DNA from 4 places in the Paenibacillus sp. FSL P2-0121 genome. Region 1 is predicted to be linked to each of the others. Evidence: riboswitches for the same ligand, from Rfam matches in the RefSeq annotation. Region 1 holds a riboswitch; each other region holds the start of a gene.

Region 1 (4,956 bases):
CAAGCAACAGGCCACCTGAAATCGTCGAACCTGATCTCGAAAATCCCGGCCATAACGCCAAGCATTGAAACAGACCAATTCCGAAAGCCTGTTTATAATTAATCCCATCGATAGTATCAGCGGTTTCAGTCCGCCTATTCCGCGCTGCAATGATCATCAACACGCCACCAACAACTAGACCTATCAAAACAGGGGTTGGGCCAAATAATTGGCTTTTTATTGTGTCCTTGAAGAGAAGATATAGGGTTAATGCTGGTAACATAGCCAAAATCATATGAATGACATTTAATCCTTTGCTTTTGGAAAAATCCATTCTAATCATATTAACCCCAATCTCCAAATACCTTTTCCAATAAAGAATTAAAACTGCCATCACTGCACCCAACTGAATAACAATTTTAAAAGTTATTGCAGCATCTCCCTCAAAGCTAAGCAAATCGCCTGCTAGAATAAGATGTCCAGTAGATGATACTGGTAAAAATTCAGTTAAGCCCTCTATTATGCCAAGTATTATTGCTTTAATTACATCAGTCATTAGTGCATTGTCCCCTTTCGGAAATAAAATCATTTAATTTCCAGTATAAGGGAGACAAGTAAACTTCCCCATCGATTAACCTAACAATATTCAATTCAGAATGACATAATTGTCACATTGCTCATTATTCCAATCTTAAGTAACTCCTTTATTAAACTATCCTTTCCCGTTAGCATAACAACAGTATCAAACATTAAATTCAACCTGTATCAATAAAAAATCCGTTAACCTTCTGAACTTGCTGCCCGTTATTTTGGATAATCAATTTCAGAGCATGCAGCAGATATGAATACCGAAACGTAACTTCCATTTGATCATTCTGCAGCCGCGTGCGTGGAGCCTCAATGACCATCATGATTCCAAAGCGCTGAGAAACCACACAGAACCGCCACCCCGACCAAGAATTGGGGGTCCTTTTTTTGCAAAACACAAAATATTAAGTATAATGTTATTGTCGAAACGCTAAGGCGTCTGTACAGGATGGCTACCTGGCACTGATGATGGCAGGCCAAGCGCTTTATAAAGTTTTCTTTATGTGTATTTATACTTTAGGAGCGTGGTTATCTATGAAAATTAATATTACCGCACATTTTAACATTGATATTACTTTATCTCTTCATCTGTTAGCCGTAGCCAGTCTTGCTTATGAACTCAGTTCACTGACGAGCTCGTGAAATTCGAGCGAAAAGTATCTGTACTAAGACACCTTGTGGTGTCTTTTTTATTTTTATAGTAATTACCATCTAACCGATCTGCCCCCGCAAGAGAAAAGCAGCTTATGCTGCTCCTCCTCCACCATTCTTCATTCTGATTGCTGTCAGCTTGCGCCACACCTTCCATCTGCTCGACAGTGACCACTAGTCATACCGTTTTCATTAGCGATTTCGCGCCATGTCTTATCTTCCTTGATACGTTTCTCCAGAAGAACAGGGAACGGCAGGGGCTGTCCATCATATTCGACTTCAGGAAAGATTAGGCCATTCATCAATAAATATCACCCTGGATACTTATTCACATGTTCTCCCCAACTTGCAGGAAGCTGTGCCCCGATGTATCGGAGATTCTATTCTAGGAACCCGAAAAGAAGTGGAGAAAATTGACGAGACACCCACTTTACTCGACTAAAGGTTAGAAGAATGTTAGAAGTTGATGCTTGTACAAAAAAAGGCGCAGTTCCAAAAACCCGGGAACACGCGCCACTATCGACTTTGTAAGGATGCTGGTGAAGGGAATTGAACCCCCGGCCTACGCATTACGAGTGCGTTGCTCTACCCCTGAGCTACACCAGCTTAACGCTGTTTTTCTGCCAAACAAAAAATATTATACAACTTTCAGCCAGAAACGCAAGCCTATTCTCCCTGTTTTCCGCCCTTCTAAACTGCTAATCCACCTGTAGCTTACGCTCCACAGACTCTAACTTTCCACGGCTAGTAGAGGGTTTATCGCGGCGGTCGTCTATTTTAAGTGAGGTAGAGACACGTTCTGCACCTGCGGAAAAAGGAGACTCATGCAAAGCTTCTACCGCGGCAAAAATGCGTTGCAGAGGCCCTTCGATGATCGTCCCCATGGACGTAAGTTCATAAGTAATCCCTTCTACTGTCTTCAGCACCCGCTGCATATCCGCAACATAGCTGCTAAGACTGGTACTGCCTGTTCCAATTGGAATAACTGTAACTTCAGCAATAGGCATGAGAATACCTCCTCGAAATTTTATAGTAGCTGTCTCCTTCCATTGTAACAATTCCACCGCTCTGTCACAAACTAAGCAAGATTATCCTCCCTTATCTCTTCTATTTCTTCTGATTACTCCAAAATATGACTTTGGGCTAAGGGTATTTTCTCATGAGCAAATTCTAGGGTCATCTGCACTATATTTATGGACTCTTTGTGGCATCTTTTCGGACAATTTATGAATCATTTCGCATCTCCCTGTGGATCAATTGTGGATTACTTATGGACAGCCTGTGGATCATTTGTGGAGTACTTTTAAAGAACCCGCTCCCCGCGCGGGTTTTCTAAAAAACTGTTTACAAACACAACATCTTGGGTTATTTTTATCTAACGACAACAAAATATAGTGGAGACAGGCGCTTTGATCCTTAACCGGATTTAGAGCTTAATAGGGAAGCGCGGTGAGAATCCGCTGCGGTCCCGCCACTGTAACCGGATGGCCTTCTTAAGCTTCTGGGAAGCTTGAGAATCCACATCTCCCGGCAAATGCCACTGAGGGTTAGGAACACCCTTGGGAAGGCGCCGAGAGATCCCACGGAAGCCAGGAGACCTACCTGTTTCGACGACACCAACTATTGATGCCTGCGAGGAACAGGGATGGTGTCCGCATGCGGTCATCTACGTAGAGACCTCTGCAAATATCCGTGTGGATATTTACATAACGCATCGGGCATTTTCTGCCATCCTCGGGTAGGGGATGCTTTTTTTATGTAATCTGAACAAATATACGACTGCTTATAGCAGTCCAACTTCTTATGGATATATGGATTTGATGATAGATGTTTTTCTTTTATACTGAGAGGAGAGCTGTACAATGACGTTGTTGGAGAGACAATTTAATGGAGTAGAAAATGCACGGGAAGTTCTTTTAGAAGAGCTCATTGATTTAGGCCGGGATATTATCGACAGTCGGGATATGGACCTATTGCGCGAGAATGCCAATTTGAATGGAGAGAGTTTCTCCGGTAAAATGAGCAAGTTCGGCAGTGAATATTCAAAATGGTACGCCCGCAATTTTACGATGCCGCCACAGCTAGTGCAGGCTATTGATGACAATGTCGTCTATGTGCATGATCTGGATCAATACGCGATTGGAACGACGAACTGTATTTTTATCCCGTTTGATAAACTTCTCCGTGAAGGTTTCAATACCGGCAACGGCAGCGTTCGTCCTCCGAACTCAATAATGACAGCTATGTCTCTGGTAGCGATTATTTTCCAATCCCAGCAAAATGCTCAATATGGTGGTGTATCCGCCAATAAACTCGATTACGATCTGGCACCTTATGTAACCAAATCCTTCGCCAAGCTGTTCCGCAAGGGTCTGGATTATTTTGAAGAAGGACAAGCTGACGAATCTTTGGGCGAGATTACGATGAGCCGGACCGATCTGGCGGAGTCATATCCAAGAGCGTTCCGTTTTGCACTAAAGGAAACCGAAATCGAAACCCTGCAAGCGGCTGAAAGTATGGTACATAATCTGAATACCATGTCCAGCCGATCCGGTGGACAAATACCGTTTACCAGCATCAACTACGGTACTTGTACTTCACCAGAAGGTCAGCTTGTGATCAGTTCTCTGCTAACCGCAACTATGAACGGACTTGGCAGCGGAGAAACACCAGTGTTCCCGATTCAAATCTTCAAATGCAAGCAAGGAATCAATCAACAGCAAGGCGATCCTAACTATGAACTGTTCCTAAAAGCAGCTGAATGTTCTGCGCGCAGACTATATCCAAACTTCGCTAATCTGGACGCTCCGCTCAACTTGCAGTATTATGATCCAAGTGATCCTGATACGGAGTTCGCTACAATGGGCTGCCGAACCCGAGTGCTCGGTGACCGTTTTGGGCGTAATCATTGCTCTGGGAAGGGCAACCTTTCCTTTAATACACTGAATCTGGTTCGGCTAGGTCTGGCACACGGCACAGTAACAGGCAGACGTACCGTCGCAGACGAAGCTGGCTTCTATGAAGATCTAAATCATTATATGGATATTGCGCTGGAAGGACTTCTCCATCGCTTCCACATCCAAACCGCACAAAAAGCTAAAGCTTCCGATTTCATGATGCGAGAAGGCGTCTGGGAAGGCGGCGAACACCTTGCACCTGATGACACTGTAGGCGATCTGCTGAAGCATGGCAGTCTGTCTCTTGGCTTCATCGGTATGGCGGAATGTATGAAAGCTATGTACGGTAAACACCATGGCGAGGATATGGAAGTTCATTCCAAGGCGCTGGCTATCGTGCGTCATATGCGGGACTATTGCGATCGGAAAAGTGAGGAACTGGATCTTAACATCACCCTGTTCGCAACTCCAGCAGAAGGTTTGTCCGGTAAATTCACCAAAGTTGACCGCAAGGTACTGGGTTCCATTCCGGGCGTAACCGACCGTGAATATTATACGAACTCTTTTCACATCCCTGTATACTTCGATCTGGGTGCTGCTCAGAAGATCAGCTTGGAAGCTCCTTTCCATGAATACTGCAATGCCGGGGCTATTTCTTATGTCGAATTAAACGGCAATGCCCGCAACAACCCATCGGCTTTTATCAAAATCATTAAATATGCGCTCGAACAACAGGTCAGTTATTTCAGCATTAACCATCCGATTGACCGCTGCTCCAGCTGTGGATACGAAGGCGTAATTGGGACAAACTGTCCTTCCTGCAACGCAAATGAGAATGATG
Region 2 (4,956 bases), 370 kb from region 1:
TAAAGGTGGTCGGAATGGCAAAGGATTCAGTCGTGCCTTTTGCATCGCTTAATTTAGCTGTGTCATACACAATGACCTTAAGTCTCCACGCAACACCCTTGTTGAATTTCAGAGTCAGCACGGCATTTTCACCGTATTTTTGGGAAGCTGTGAGCTTTTTGAGTTGGGTGGCTTTGAGGGTGAGCTCCTCACCATTTAAGGTGTAATCTTTACCTTTGGTCAGATACTTTCCGTTGGCACTAATGGTGGTTAGCTTATTGCCGTTCAGGTTTAGCTTAACCTTGGTATCTTTGATTTGTGCACCTTTTTTTAGGTAGACCAAATCGCTTTCGGTGCTGGAGGAACGCTCCTTCAGACCAGACATTAATACATTGTGGAGTTCAGGATCAGACCACTTATAAGTTTTACGGTTGAAATGCTGCCCGTTATCCCAGAGCATGGAAGTCATTTTCTTTTCTTTCAAATAATAAGTCAGATACTCAAAGAATTTAAGCTTCTCGCCCTGTTCAATCACACCCGTGTCTTTATCGAACCCGAGTAAACCAAATTCACCGACGATGACAGGGATGCCTTTAGCTACAAATGTATTGTAAACGTTATCAAAAGTTTGAGTGATATCGTTTTTTGTATCTTTTTCAAATGTGGTGTAGCCGGCAATGTTCACACTAAAAGGCCAGAAGCCATAGAAGTGAACGGTCGCAATAATATTTGGATCGTTCAGAGCCGTAATCGTCTTATAGAGATGATCCATTCTTGTTTGCGTAGGTGAAGACTCTAATGAAGGTAATACAAGTGGGCGGAGGTCGTTTTTCCCACCGGATTTCCGCACGATTTGATAGAAAGAGTTATTAAGTTCAGTAAGCATTTGTTCCATTTTTGCTTCGTCTGTGCTTCCACCATCGGTGAACCGAGGTTCATTTATGCTCTCGAACATCAGCTTATCGGATTTGTCCTTGAAGCGATCGGCAATTTGAGTCCAGGCTGCATTATAACGTGCCAGCGTTTCATCGTGTTTTTCTTCCATATGGCTTACCCATAGCCAGGAATCATGATGGACATTAATCATGACATAAAGCTTGGCGTCCAGTGCCCAGCCGACAACTTCTTCCACACGGTCGAGGTAGGCCTTTTCTAGGGTATAGTCTGGTGCCGCACCCATGTGAGTATCCCAGGTCACAGGAATCCGAATGCTTTTATAGCCTTGAGCGGCGATCTTTTTAATAAGTTCTTGGGTCACACGTGGATTGCCCCAGGAGGTTTCATCCTCACCTGTAGCATCTAAAGTATTGCCGAGGTTCCATCCGGGCTGCATTTCGTCTACATAGGATTGGATCTTACTCTTTGGCGCTGCCTTAGCTTGTTGCTCGTCCTTAGTTGCAGCTGCGGCCATGGATGAGAACAGAGAGAGCAGAAGAGCGGTGACAAGTGTCAATGATAAGAAGGATTTCTGGATTCGCGTAGTCATTGAATTCTCCTTTGTGAGATAAATTTAGGATGCTTGGACCTGGCTTTGACGCTGTACTTGGTGGTTAAATGAACGCAAACACCTCCAGTGTTATTTTTGTAAACGCTTTCTTGATATACCCTAACATAGAATACACTTAGCGAGTACCTTACTAATTTGTGGTAAATTCATATAAGAATTAGTGATTTAAATTAATTTTCCCCACAGTTGGATAAAGAAATTATTTAAATAACCCCTAGTCGTAGAAATTGGTTATTCAATAGGATTATCTCTAGCTGCCCGTTATACAAAAAAGAAATATAACATGACAAAAGCATATATATTAGATATGATGAAGCATGAAAATTTAAAATTAGAAATAGGTGCCAACTATGAATGTTGCGGAAGTACAATCATAGATTGGTTAAATGGAAAGCGGGTGTGAATCCCGCGCGGTCCCGCCGCTGTGAAAGAGGAGTCCTTGCAAAATGCCACTGGGAAACTGGGAAGGCAGCAAGGGTGATGATACTTGAGCCAGAATATCTGCCTTTTTCTGTTACACCATCAAACTCTACGATCGATAGAGAGGTGCTTGAATAGTGTTTGCCAGCTATTACTGTGGTTCACTATCTTAACCTCTTGACGTTTATGTTGAGTGGTTTTTTTGTGGTTATGAGAAAGTTTATTCTGTTTTTTATCATAGGTATGAAGGGAAGGGTTATGGAAAAATGAAGAAAAATAAGTTTTTAGCGTGGTTACTTATTGTAGCTGTATTTATTACGACATTCTCTACAAGTGTAATCCCGGCTCAAGCAGATGGAGCAAGCTCTACCCTTAAAGGGTATGTATCTGTATCCGTAGAGAAATTCACCTTAGGCCAAGGGTATATTAAGGAACCTATTAAAGTTCCGATTTATGAAGGCGATAATGGCGCATCTTTAATAACACGTGCGCTAGGTGATGGGAATTATAGATATTTAGGAAATATAGATAGTGGTTTTTATTTATCAGAAGTTAAAGATAGTGGCAGAAGCGAAGTCAATATTCCACAATATATTTTAGATATGATTTCAGCCGATGGGAATACAGTCGGCACTAAAGCAGACCCCGAGTGGTTAAGTCAGTTTGACTACACCTCCATGTCGGGTTGGATGTATGCAGTAAATAATGTGTTTCCTCCGTTTGGGATGACCGATTATAAGCCTCAAGACGGTGACATCATTCGAACTCAGTTCACCACTTATGGCTATGGTTCTGATCTTGGCGGCTGGGGGGAAATCCCAGTTCAACTTGCCAATAAGGATGCTTTAACTGCGGAAATCGCCGAGATTAACAGTGCCCCTAATAAAGAAACTATTTTGGACAGACCAGTAGTGCAATCGGCAGTTTATGAAGCCTATTCCGTGCTCGAAAACATGGCAAGCTCTCAAATAAGTGTAGATCATGCGCTTGTCGGTCTTAATAATGCATTAGACATAGAACCCCCTGTTATTACAGTAAGTGGCATACAAGATAAACAGGAAGTATCCAATAAAGAAATAAGCTTCAAAGTAGCTGTCACAGACAATGTATATAGTGACATTACTCCAGAAGTGAAGCTGAATGGAGTTACTTTATCACCTGCAAATGGGGAGTATAAAGCTACTCTGAATTCAGGCAGTAATGCAATTACTGTAACGGCTCTTGACGGAGCTGGAAACAAAACAAATGTAACTTATCAGGTTACTTACAAACTGGAAACTTCAGTTGCCGTCAAACAACAGTTAGATAAAAACCTTGCTTATATTTTAAATACTGTAAAGAATCCAACGTTTGGAACAGGTAGCGGAGAATGGTCAATCCTTTCTCTGGCTCGGGCGAACTATACAGTACCTAACGGTTATTACGATCTTTATTACAACAATGTAGCTACGAAAATAGCATCAATCATTAAAGAGGATGGAAAACTCGACGCCAATAAAAGCACAGAGAATTCCAGAGCAATATTAGGACTTACCTCTATCGGAAAAGATATCACAAATGTTGCGGGATATGATCTGAGAAAAGCACTGGCTGATTATCAATATATCCAAAAGCAAGGCAATAATGGTCCGATTTTTGCTCTGATTGCGTTAGATAGCCATAACTATGAGATCCCTGTAGTTGATGGAGTTACAGAACAGACCACAAGAGAAAAACTAGTTCAGTACATTTTAGATAAAGAGGTTAAAAAAGGTACAGCAGAAGCTGGTGGCTGGGAATTAGGCGTAACCAAAGCCGATGTCGATATGACTGCGATGGCGATGCAAGCTCTTGCACCTTATTATGCATCCCGTGATGATGTAAAAGCTGCCGTGGATCGGGCCATCCAATGGCTGTCCGATAACCAAAACAATCAAGGCGGATTTACAAGCTGGGGAAGCACTAGCAGCGAGAGTATCTCGCAGGTAATTGTAGCCTTAACTGGTGTAGGCGTAGATCCGCACACTGACGCTAGATTTGTTAAAAGTGGAAATTCGCTTATTGATGCATTACTTAGCTTTGCTGCACCTGAGGGTGGATTTAAGCATATCCTCACAGGCAAAGTGGACAATATGGCGACGGACCAAGGTACGTATGCTCTTGTGTCCTATGATCGTCTGATCAATCATAGCAACCGTCTCTTTGATATGAATGATGTGCAACTGGAACAACCAGAAGAACCGGGGCCTGGGCAACCAGAGGGTCCGAAAGAACTTCCGTTACCTTCTGGGGAGAACCCGAAAGTTGAAATCCCAAATGACGCTAATGATTATATCGTTCCGATCAGCGCTGGAGATAGCAACAAAGAAATCACAGTAGCTATTTCGGAAGAAAATCAATCAAAGGTTAGTGTCAATTTACCAAGTAACAGCGACCTTCCTCAGATAGAGGCCATAAAAGGTAACGTATCTGTAGTCATTCCTAAGGGTGCAAAAGTTACAAGTGGGGATGCCTCTGCGATTGAACTGATTTCAGCTTTAACCGGTGCAGAATCTGCACTAAAAGATAGTGTGAATCAGATTATTCCTGGGGACAAGAAGCTTGATAACATTCTTCAAGCATTTTCCATGGGTGGTAGTGCAAGAGTAGAATTTAGTCAATTTATTACGTTAACCTTTAAGGACCTTAAAGGAAAAGAAGCTGCTTATATTCAATATGGCACCCCTCATGCCATTCAAAAATTTGCAAGTGATGACTTAGGTTTTGCAAGCGGTAAGTCTGAGTATGCCTATGATAGTGGAAATGACTTAATTGTAAAAACCAATCACTTCACTGACTACATTGCGTATGCTTCCAGTGCAGTACAAACACCTGGCGGCGACGGTGGTAACGGTAATGGTAGCGGAAATGGTGAAGGAAATGGCGGCAACAATGGTGGCAACAATGGTGGCGGAACCACTCCATCGAAACCATATGTAATCCTGTCCGTGGATAAGCTTACGATTAATAAGGGATATGTTGTTCCATCTGTACAGGTAGAGCTCCAATCTGGTGACACAGTGTGGTCTGTA
Region 3 (4,956 bases), 2.5 Mb from region 1:
ATTCCAGACCCCTTTACGCCATTTCAATCTCGCCTGACGCACTTCTACTGTCTGCGGGAAGCTACCAATTGTAGTGGTTGGCAGAAGTGGAAGCTGCCATTTCTCTTGCTGCACCTTTAAGCGTTCAGCAAAAGGCAAACTGCGTTGGTCCGGCAAAGCTGCAAGTGCAAGCACTTGCTCCGCCACATCCTTACGACCACGCTCAGGTAGTGCGCGGAATGCTGCAATAGCTTCACGACTAGCGGCCAGCGCTGCTTTAGCAGCTTCTCCTTTATCTGCGAGGGCTGCTCCGAGCAAACTAAGCTCTGCAAGCTTCTCATCGGCAAAAGCTAACGCATTCTTAACTGTCGCCTTCAGCTTCAACTCACCTTGAACGGTGACTGGGACATGCAGCAGACTGCAAGAAGGCTGAAGAATAAGACGATCAAGCGGCACATGAACGCTGAGCTTTTCTACCAGTTGCAGCTTAGCGTCTAAATCGGAACGCCAGATGTTCCGTCCATCAATAATTCCGGCACCCAGCCATTTGTCCTTCGGCCAGCCAAGACGTTCGATAGAAGCCAGATTCGCTCCACCATCGTGCACAAAGTCAAGACCCAAGCCTTGAACAGGCAACTCTAGCAGTGCCTCCAACGGTTCAGCAGCTTCGAAATACGTCTGTAAAATAATATTCAAGCCCGGCACGGAGCCGGCAATTTCTGTGTATATCGAGTTAAGCAGTGTTAATTCTTCTTTACTTATGCCTGTAACAATCGCTGGCTCATCGATTTGTACCCAGCTTACCCCTTCTTGCTTCAGTTCCTGTAGCAGTTGAACATAGACTGGAACAAAACGTGCAGCAATCTTGGCGATATCTGCCGCTGCGTAACCTTTGGACAGCTTAAGGAAGGTATACAGACCTAAAAGTACCGGTTTACCTTCAATCCCTGCCTGCGATTTAGCAAAACGATAAGCCGCTAGAGGTTTATTTTCAGTCAGGCGTGGTGTTTGTGTGCCGATCTCTGGAACGATATAGTGATAGTTCGTATTGAACCATTTGGTCATCTCACAGGCAGTAGCCTCAGCATTACCACGGGCCATTGCAAAATAAAGATCAAGCCCGATGTCGCCGCCATCATACGTGTACCGTGGAGGTACAATTCCAAACATAACAGCCGTATCCAACACATGGTCATAAAAAGTAAAATCATTTACCGGAATAAGCTCAATTCCTGCCTCTTGCTGGGTCTTCAAATGCTGCAGCTGAATTGCTGCCATTTCGGAGCGGAATTGCTCCTCATTTATTTTCCCCTGCCAGTAGGCTTCCAGTGTCTTTTTCCACTCGCGGTTCTTTCCGATTCTCGGATATCCAAGATTGCTTACTTTTACTTTATTCGTCATCTCGATACACTCCCTCTTCCATCTCTTATTTCAAACTCCAAAGCTACTTGCTTTCCTATAAAAAAGAGCGCCCTTCCCTAAAAAAGTCAAAGGGAAAGACGCCCATGATATACCCATGGTTAACGTCTAACACCTCCCTATCTTCCGTAGGTGAAGCAGTGCTGTTGAAACAGGCAGGTCTCCTGGCTAGCGGCGTCAACATCTTGAGCAGTCTTCCCAGCAGTAGTAAATTGCCAGTGACCTCTGTTGCTCGAGATTCTTCCGTTACAGTGGCGGGACCGCATCGGCTTCGAACCGAATTTCCCTATTAAGTCTACCGAATTACTATTTTCCGGTCAGCACCTGTCTCCGATATCATTCATCATTTGAGTGTCTTAATCTGATGTCATCATACGTGAAAGCCCCAGCAATCTGCAATAGATTACTGGGGCTTCTGTTATATCGATTCCTTATAACGGACTTAGAAAAATACGAAATATACTACAGCAGCAAGAATTATACGGTATATAGCAAACGGTAAGAGCTTGATACGATTGATCAGTTTTAAGAAGAAACGCATCGATAACAGCGCAAATAGGAAGGCACTAATAAAGCCTGCAATAAAAAACGGCAACGCGTCCATGGTGAAATATTGCCAGTTTTTCATCAGTGACAACAGACTGGCACCTGCCATGATGGGTACTGCCATAATAAACGTAAAATCAGCAGCGGCACGATGGCTCATCCCGAGGAGTACGCCACCAGAAATCGTCGAGCCCGAGCGTGAAAATCCAGGCCATAACGAAAAACACTGTACAAGACCTACACCAAGTGCCTGTTTGTATGTAATCTGATCTACACTCTCAGTTCTGATCTTCTTCGGCCCAAACAGATCGGCAATAATCATTAATATAGCCCCAATCACTAGACCAATTAACACTGTTGATGTAGAGAATAAATGCTCATCAATATAATCATTAAACAGAACACCTAACACACCTGCAGGCACTAACCCTACCAGAACCTGAGTCAGCTTGAGGTGCCCGCCCTGCTCCAACTTCGGTAGCTCCTCTGTTACAGGATCCAACTGCTTACGGCTGAAACGCTTTAAACCCAACAGATCAATGAACCGATTTCTAAAAATCACAACAACCGCTAATATTGAACCCAGTTGAATAACTACTTTGAAGGTATTTGCCGTATATTGTCCAAATAACTCCTGTGATTTCAGCCACATATCATCAACAATAATCATATGACCCGTGGAGGATACTGGAGCAAATTCGGTTAAACCTTCAACAAGCCCCAAAATAATGGCTTTAATAATCGTTAATAGCTCCATGTGTTTCCCTCCTTTTTAATAGTCATTTCTATTATCAGTCCACTACCCGCTTAGCCCTCAGTGTTCATTCTCCGGCTGCGTTTGCGGAAGTACAGAAACCCAAGGATAACTAATCCGCCAGCAATTAGTACATAGACTACATTGGAGTACACATCCATGTACATGGCAATGTCTTCCCAGGATTCGCCCAATGCCGCGCCAATAAGCACAAGCAGCAAATTCCATCCCAATGTGCCAATCGTTGTGAAGATCATAAATACTCCAAATTTCATGCCCGACATTCCCGCCGGAATCGAAATCAGACTGCGGACCAGCGGAACCATCCGACAAAACAATACAGTCCAATAGCCATATTTATCAAACCAGGCGTCAGCCTTGTGGATATCTTTTTTAGTGACGCGAATTAGGCCCCCCCAGCGTTCAACCAGCTTCTCTAACCGGCTCACATCCAATAATCGGCCAATATAATAGAGAATTACTGCACCCAGTAGTGATCCAGCCGTGGCAGCAATGATTACACCAGGGATCGTTAAGCTCGTCGTAGTGGTCATAAATCCTCCAAAGGGCAGGATCACTTCTGAAGGAATTGGTGGAAATATATTTTCAAAGGCCAGCATCAGAAAAATACCGAAGTAACCAAACTGCTCCATAAAATCTGTAATCCATGCTTGCATCTTGTTACCCCCATTTCTCATATCAAGTTCTTCTTCAGGTTGCGTAAATAGCGGCTGCGAATAAAAAAGAAGTATAGTCCTTGAACAGCCAAATATCCGAGTAACACCGCGCCTGTCTCCGTTGCGATAGATAAGTAGAACAACCGTTGAAGCGCAATAAAGGCAAACACACTGTGTAAAATAGCTATTCCGACCGGCACAAAAAACAACAAAGACAGCTGAATCGTAACTATTCGATTGAGTTCTTTATCCGTAAGCCCCATCTTGGACAAAGTGGAATATTGATTGCGATCATGATCAAGATCGGTATATAACCGGAAGTAAAGAAAGCTGCCTGCCGCAATAAAAAAGACAGTACCCACCAGCAAGGAAGCAAAAAGCATTGTGTTATACAATGTTTTCTGAAGCTCAAACAGCGTGCCGCTGATCACAATCGCATACGGAGAATCACTTTCATAGGACTGTTTGCCTTTATGGGCAAGATCAGCTGCGATACCTACCGTCTGCGGAAAATCCTCTACATAAAAACCTGTATAAAGATCCGTCTGCACGGGATCAATAGCACTGTAAAGCTCGTCACTGATCACGACACCACTAAAATCCCCGCCATCTCTACCATCCAGCTCCGGCAATAAATATTCGGCAATGGGGACTTGCTCGGTATAACCTATTTCTTTAATGGCAAGTCCTTGCTGCAAGGAATAGACCGCTTTTACTCTGCCTTCTGTTAAACTGCGATCCCGCTGCGAACCAATCATCACCAGACCTTCGTTGCCCACCAGAGCACGCTCATCTGTTGGGAAACCTGCACGTTGCAGGGCGAGATTATAATCACTGAAAGCAATCAAGGGAAGGCGTAAAGTGCGATCGGGTCCAGTCTGAGCTTCGACCTCAGCATATTTAATCGGGATACTAAGCGCTTCATAAGGGAGTCCGTGCGTCTTGAGCTCTTCCTTAATTTCGTTCAGATGCTGATCAAAGGGTACACCCGTCTGATTTCCTTTGGCTACATAACCCACTGCTGCGGGATAATCCAATTTCAGCTCTCTGGAAAGTGTATGTATCGATGCAAATACCCCTACGGAAGTGAAGGAGACTGCGGATACAATCGTCACCATAAAAAACATCCGGCCATTCTCTTTCCAGCGGTAGGACAAACCGGATAAAGTGATGATATTCGTACGATGCCAATACAAGCGCCGAATGTCCTTAAGCAGCTTAACCAAACAAATACTTAGCTGGGTATAAAAGAGATACGTCCCGATAACCGTAATCGCAACGACCGGAAACATGACTTTCTCTACGGAAGCAGCTTTTGCAGTAGCCGCCATATAATAACCACTGATCAGCAGTACAGCAGAAATAATAGATAATACAAAGGATACTTTGGGTTCTTCTTCTGCCTTACGCTCTCCCTGAAACAGACGCATCAGTGACTCATTGCCGATAAAAACAAAGGTGCAAAGTGATATCAGAAAAAACAATAACACGAAGCTGCAAATCGTAAGCACAAGTGCCTGCCATGGGAGATGAAAGGTTAACAGGGGAATTCCCAAAAAAGTAGATCCGATCATCAAAAAT
Region 4 (4,956 bases), 540 kb from region 1:
TATATATTGTCATAAAACGACTTTCCTCAAATATAAAAAGGACGGGCACCCGATCCGCTATTACTCCGAATCCAAGTGTGCCCGCCTACTCAAACTTCCTCTTCCTTATTCTCCAGAGGTATAGTACCAGTACAAAGTATCACCGTTCTGCAAAATATAACTGTCTGCACTGATGCTTGGATCCGCATCCCGGTTCGTTTTATACTTCCATCCGCTGCTTGGGCCTCCATCAAATTCAGCCAACCCTTCAATAGATTTCACGTAGATGCTTCCAGCGTTGCCGGATGATACTACCTTAGTCCCTAATTGACTGACTAGTAAGCTATAAGCCGTTTCGCCCTCTTTTAGAGCTACTGTTGTACTGGCTAGGATGGTTCCTTTCCGGCTATCTCCAATCACTGAGAGGGTAGCGGTAGCTTTTGCTGGAGCAATAACAGACGATCCGACAGTCAGAGACTGAGTATAACGCGCTACGCTCGGTACGCTGTCTTTAGTATAACCGGTAACAGTCAGTGTATAGCTATTTGCCGGGAGACCCCCATCAACAACAGCTACACCTTGTTCATTCGTGATTACCTTCTTATCACCAATCGAAACCTGCACACCTGCAGCCGGTGAGATAACCGGATCAGAAGTGAAGCTTTCCTGATTCCACACCCACTTTTTCTGTGAAACCTTTACAGTAAAAGCTTCATTAGCTTTTGGCTGTGGTGGGGTAAGCACCACAGCATCTACAACCTGTGTATTTTCTCCTGCATAATAGACAAGCACACGATCGGATTCCTGTAGTTCGAACGCATCCATACCCACACTTGGATATATCCACTCCCCGCCGCGTGATACCACGAAGCTCCACCATCCGTCGTAAGTACCTTGCGAAACTCCATGGATACCTGATACAAAGTTGCCATAAGACGATTTGGTGATATCTACTTTAAAATCATCGGTAGACCCTAGTTGTTGCAACGCTTCAAGGGCATTGGAGGCTTTCAAAGTCCCCTCACTAATCAACCCTTCCGGGCCTTCAACGGTTAGCGAAGCTGTTACATTCTTAGAAATCACTTTTAGAGCTTTTGTATATTTAGCAATCGTTGGGGCTTTGCCTTCACGGTAGCCAGTTACAGTCAGTGTATAGTCACCTGCGGGCATATTTCCTGAGAATACGGCCTCACCTTTAGCATTCGTCGTTACCTTGTGAGCTCCAATTTGGACCTGAACACCCGCAGCTTTTGCAGTTACAGGAGAGGAAGTATTCGTAGCAGCGTCCCATTTCCACGTCTTACTAGTTACAGTGACGGTAAAAGAATCGCCCTCTTTAAGATTTGCTTTGGAAAGCGTAACGGAATCCACAAGCTTAGTGTCGTCTCCGGCATAATAAACCAGTACCTGATCTGAATCTTTAAGTACAAAATCACTCATGCCTACATCGGGATTAATCCATTTTCCGTCACGCGATACAACATACATCCATCCGTCATAACCACCAAAGCTTCCAGCAGCAATACTTCCGATGCCAGTCACATAACTGCCCGAAGGATTCGTGATCGGCAAGTTCGTTTGAAGCGCCAGCTTCTCTAACGCTCCAAGTGCGTTGCCAGCATAGGCGTACCCTTGTGCCAACGTGGCCTGTGGTCCCTCAATCGTTACTGGAGCGTAGATGAGTGAACTCTGAATGGAGGATTTGGAAAAATCGTATAGCTTACTGTTGCTTCCTTTATACAGCAAATTATAGGCAACCAGCGCCTGAAGCCCTTGCTCTGTCGCCAGAATATTACTGCTTCCACCACGGCTATGGGTGAAGCTACCATCAGCTAGACGATAGCTGAGCAGGTTCTCCATTAGATCCACTTTGTTTTTGGTGTATTCTAATCCACTAGGATCAACTCCGAAGGATGTGAGTCCAAGGATTGCTTGTGCGCTACTTTCAGCACTGTCACCGTAACCCCCATGGCTATCTTGAGCTGCAGATAACCAAGCTACGGCTTGTAGCCCTGCTAAGTAGGCTTCGGGATTATTTTTATGTGCCGCCAGAGCCGTCAAGGTTATCGCTGTCATATCAGGCTCACTTGCGCCTGAGGTTAGTGCAAAGCCCCCATCCGGATTCTGTTTGGAGAGAATCTCCGTAAGGAGCTTATCCGCCGTCCATTTCGCGTCACTTGGGATATTATATTTACCAGAATCCAGCGCAAGTAAAGCATATACCGGATTATTAAGCGTCTGTTCACTGAGCTTGCTATTATTATAAATTTTCTCAATCAGATTATAGCCAGGAGTCGTTCCGTTACCAGCAAAGCTAGTAGGATCTGCACCAATCGCTCTCACTGCGAGCACGATTCGAGCATAATCGGTTACATTGGTGAAATCGCCAGCTGCATCCTTTACTTTTTTCTCAAGCTCTGAAAGGTAACTAGCCGGCAGCTTGTACCCTGCTTGCGCTAATCCAATGGCTTGCCAATCCGATTGCACGCCACCTTTCAAGAGATATTCTGCAGCCGCATAAGTCGCATCCGCAACATTAATCCGCTCCGCAGCAGTTGCCTCCAGACCGGCGCCAGCGCCCGCTTCTGCAAATATTTGTCCCGCCGGAGCAAGAGATGTTCCTAGAATTGAAATGACCATGAATAAGGCCAGCCCAAGTGCTACAAACTTGGAAGACATGATTTTCTTCATTGTTTAACCTCTTTCTGTATAAGAATGGGTACTGCCGGGAATAAGACGCATAACATAAAGACCGCCCCTTTGGAGGGCGGTCAGGGAAGATTACAAATTGAGGCTGCGGCGCTTGCTTCCTGCCAACAGTCCATCTGTATATGTTCCACATTCTTACCCCACGAAGAATAGAAACGCTCACGAAAAAGGCAGGTCTCCTGGCTAATGCTTCATCGCTGTTCTTCACCTTCCCACCCTACCTTCGGGGCAGTGGCTTATAGAAGAAACGCTCCGCACATACAGTGGCGGGACCGCGCCGGACTCTTGCACCGGACTTCCCTTTTAAGCAGACGACTAGATTGATAGAGTCTGCACCTTTTCCAGTATGTAGTATCTTATTTTGACATCCATAATCATATCTATTAATACATAGCATGTCTATAGAAAAGCTTAGTATGGGCAGCAAAAAAATGAACAGCAATACGCCACCTTCCGGTAGTTATTGCTGTTCAGAAAGCTTGTTATTCGACTGTTCCATCCGGACTTGCAGTCGGGGAGGGTTCAGCACTTGAATCAGAAGCTGGTGGAATATTAGGGTCGGGATCTACGATCAATGTAAATCTTCCGGCTTTGATCATACTTTTCTCTAGAATTGTCGCTCCAGGCTCCAATGTAACCTCAACCTGATAGGAAGGTTGTTCACCTTCAGTCACAGCTGTTGCGGAAGGCAACCCAGTGCTGTCCTCAGTATTAGAGGAAGGCGTAGGAGACGGAGATGCATCAGCTACAGCATTAGTAGCATCTGCACCTTCTGCTGTTCCTCCAGTAGTGCCAGCGGCATCTGACTCGTCAGCAGCGTTTCCCTCATCCGTCCCATCCGTTGACGGCACTGGACAAGTCCCATTCGTAGCAGCGACCTTAAAGCTTTTATCTATCTCTGTAGACGAAGACATTAAACTAATCTCAGTCGGTTGAAACTGCACACAGTCATCTGCACTTGCGAAGGTGAACACCAATATGCTGCTCCCCTTATCTCCTTCGACGCTCTGATCCTTCAAGTATACTGAAGCTGGAGGCAGCATATTGCCTGCACTCTGAACAGGGGTCGGCTCAGGGCTTGTCCCCGGCAGAGCCGTCTTCGTATCATCCGGACGCAGCATACTGAATACGATAATTGCAATAATCACCAGAATACCCGTAATGGAGCCGGAGATTAAGAGTCGAAATCGGCTGCGGCTGATCCAGCGCGCCAGCGGGGAAGCCAGTTGGGAGCGGGCTTCATTGTACACATTTTGCAGAGCAGGCCGAGCTGCCGCGACATAGTTCTTTCGGAATTCCCGATTCTTGAACGCTTCACGATCACTGCTCAGGAAATACTTCAGAATCGCCTTACGGTAACCCGGTTGCAGCTTTTTATTCGAAACCGTAAATAAAGGATTGCCTTGCGACCAAGCAAAAAACCGATAGATGATTTCTTTGTCGGAACCGGCTTTACGCTTTAACAGCTCCAGAAGCGCATCGTAATCCAGCGGACCCCCTTCACGCTGAGTTGTATAGTAAAAGGCTAGCGGAAGCCGTTCAAAGGGTTCCAGAACACGCGCCTCTTTTAGCAAACGACGACCCAGTAGCTGCACATCGTCTAGTTCCTGCGGAGACAATCCTGTAAAAATCTCCTCATTCGGCTTCTCTTCACCAAACCAGCGGTAAGCGGCACGCAGCGCATTCTCTTTCTGCTTGCTAATCCTATCCAGTGGCGGCTGCCAATCGACAACATTACCATACCGTAAAAAAACTACCTCCAGAAGCTCCTCCTGCGTCATATCAGAAAGCGATAAGCGGTTCAGTAAGAATCTATCTGCTGAAGCAGCAAGATCCTGCATTAGGGAGAGTGCCTTAGGAGCAACTCCTGTTCCTTTGCGGCGATCTTTTTCTGCCTTATCTACAATTTCATGAATTTCCGCTACAGAAGCCACCGGATCATGCTCCAGCTGGAGCTTTTCTAGCAAATAATCCTTCACAGCATTTTGAGCAAAAGACTGCTCTAACGCCACTGGCAGGAACCGCCCCCAATGGAGCACAAAGCTCAGAATATCCGCAGATCTGGACGCCGCAGCTAGTCTTGATTCCATATAAGGCTCAAGTAGCTGCTTACGGAAATAAGTTTCAGACATCACGCGCTGGAAGTAAGCTGCACTTAACTCATCATTACTCTCAATGATCCCGTAAGCAGCACTCAAAATATCCTTGCGGCCCGCTTCCACACTATGAAGCATCCCATTGATGAAATAATCCACGATTCTGACCCTG

The links. Region 1 has a riboswitch for cobalamin ahead of MKY54_RS02375 (anaerobic ribonucleoside triphosphate reductase). Riboswitches for the same ligand answer to the same signal wherever they lie in the genome.
Region 2: another riboswitch for cobalamin. It lies ahead of MKY54_RS03950 (S-layer homology domain-containing protein); the one in region 1 lies ahead of MKY54_RS02375 (anaerobic ribonucleoside triphosphate reductase).
Region 3: another riboswitch for cobalamin. It lies ahead of metE (5-methyltetrahydropteroyltriglutamate--homocysteine S-methyltransferase); the one in region 1 lies ahead of MKY54_RS02375 (anaerobic ribonucleoside triphosphate reductase).
Region 4: another riboswitch for cobalamin. It lies ahead of MKY54_RS04625 (DUF4430 domain-containing protein); the one in region 1 lies ahead of MKY54_RS02375 (anaerobic ribonucleoside triphosphate reductase).

What each region holds. Positions count from the first base shown of each region.
Region 1 covers NZ_CP150245.1:545,360-550,315, reverse strand. The annotation lists gene MKY54_RS02400 (undecaprenyl-diphosphate phosphatase) at 1-535, opposite strand, end outside; gene MKY54_RS02395 (hypothetical protein) at 735-914, opposite strand; gene MKY54_RS02390 (hypothetical protein) at 1,353-1,520, opposite strand; tRNA gene MKY54_RS02385 (tRNA-Thr) at 1,753-1,824, opposite strand; gene MKY54_RS02380 (MTH1187 family thiamine-binding protein) at 1,917-2,225, opposite strand; cobalamin riboswitch at 2,604-2,839, shown strand; gene MKY54_RS02375 (anaerobic ribonucleoside triphosphate reductase) at 3,081-4,956, shown strand, end outside.
Region 2 covers NZ_CP150245.1:919,771-924,726, forward strand. The annotation lists gene MKY54_RS03945 (cellulase family glycosylhydrolase) at 1-1,465, opposite strand, end outside; cobalamin riboswitch at 1,809-2,010, shown strand; gene MKY54_RS03950 (S-layer homology domain-containing protein) at 2,173-4,956, shown strand, end outside.
Region 3 covers NZ_CP150245.1:5,040,749-5,045,704, forward strand. The annotation lists gene metE (5-methyltetrahydropteroyltriglutamate--homocysteine S-methyltransferase) at 1-1,380, opposite strand, end outside; cobalamin riboswitch at 1,535-1,741, opposite strand; gene MKY54_RS22415 (undecaprenyl-diphosphate phosphatase) at 1,841-2,701, opposite strand; gene MKY54_RS22420 (DedA family protein) at 2,752-3,375, opposite strand; gene MKY54_RS22425 (FtsX-like permease family protein) at 3,393-4,956, opposite strand, start outside.
Region 4 covers NZ_CP150245.1:1,088,951-1,093,906, reverse strand. The annotation lists gene MKY54_RS04625 (DUF4430 domain-containing protein) at 106-2,670, opposite strand; cobalamin riboswitch at 2,840-3,043, opposite strand; gene MKY54_RS04620 (glycosyltransferase) at 3,171-4,956, opposite strand, start outside.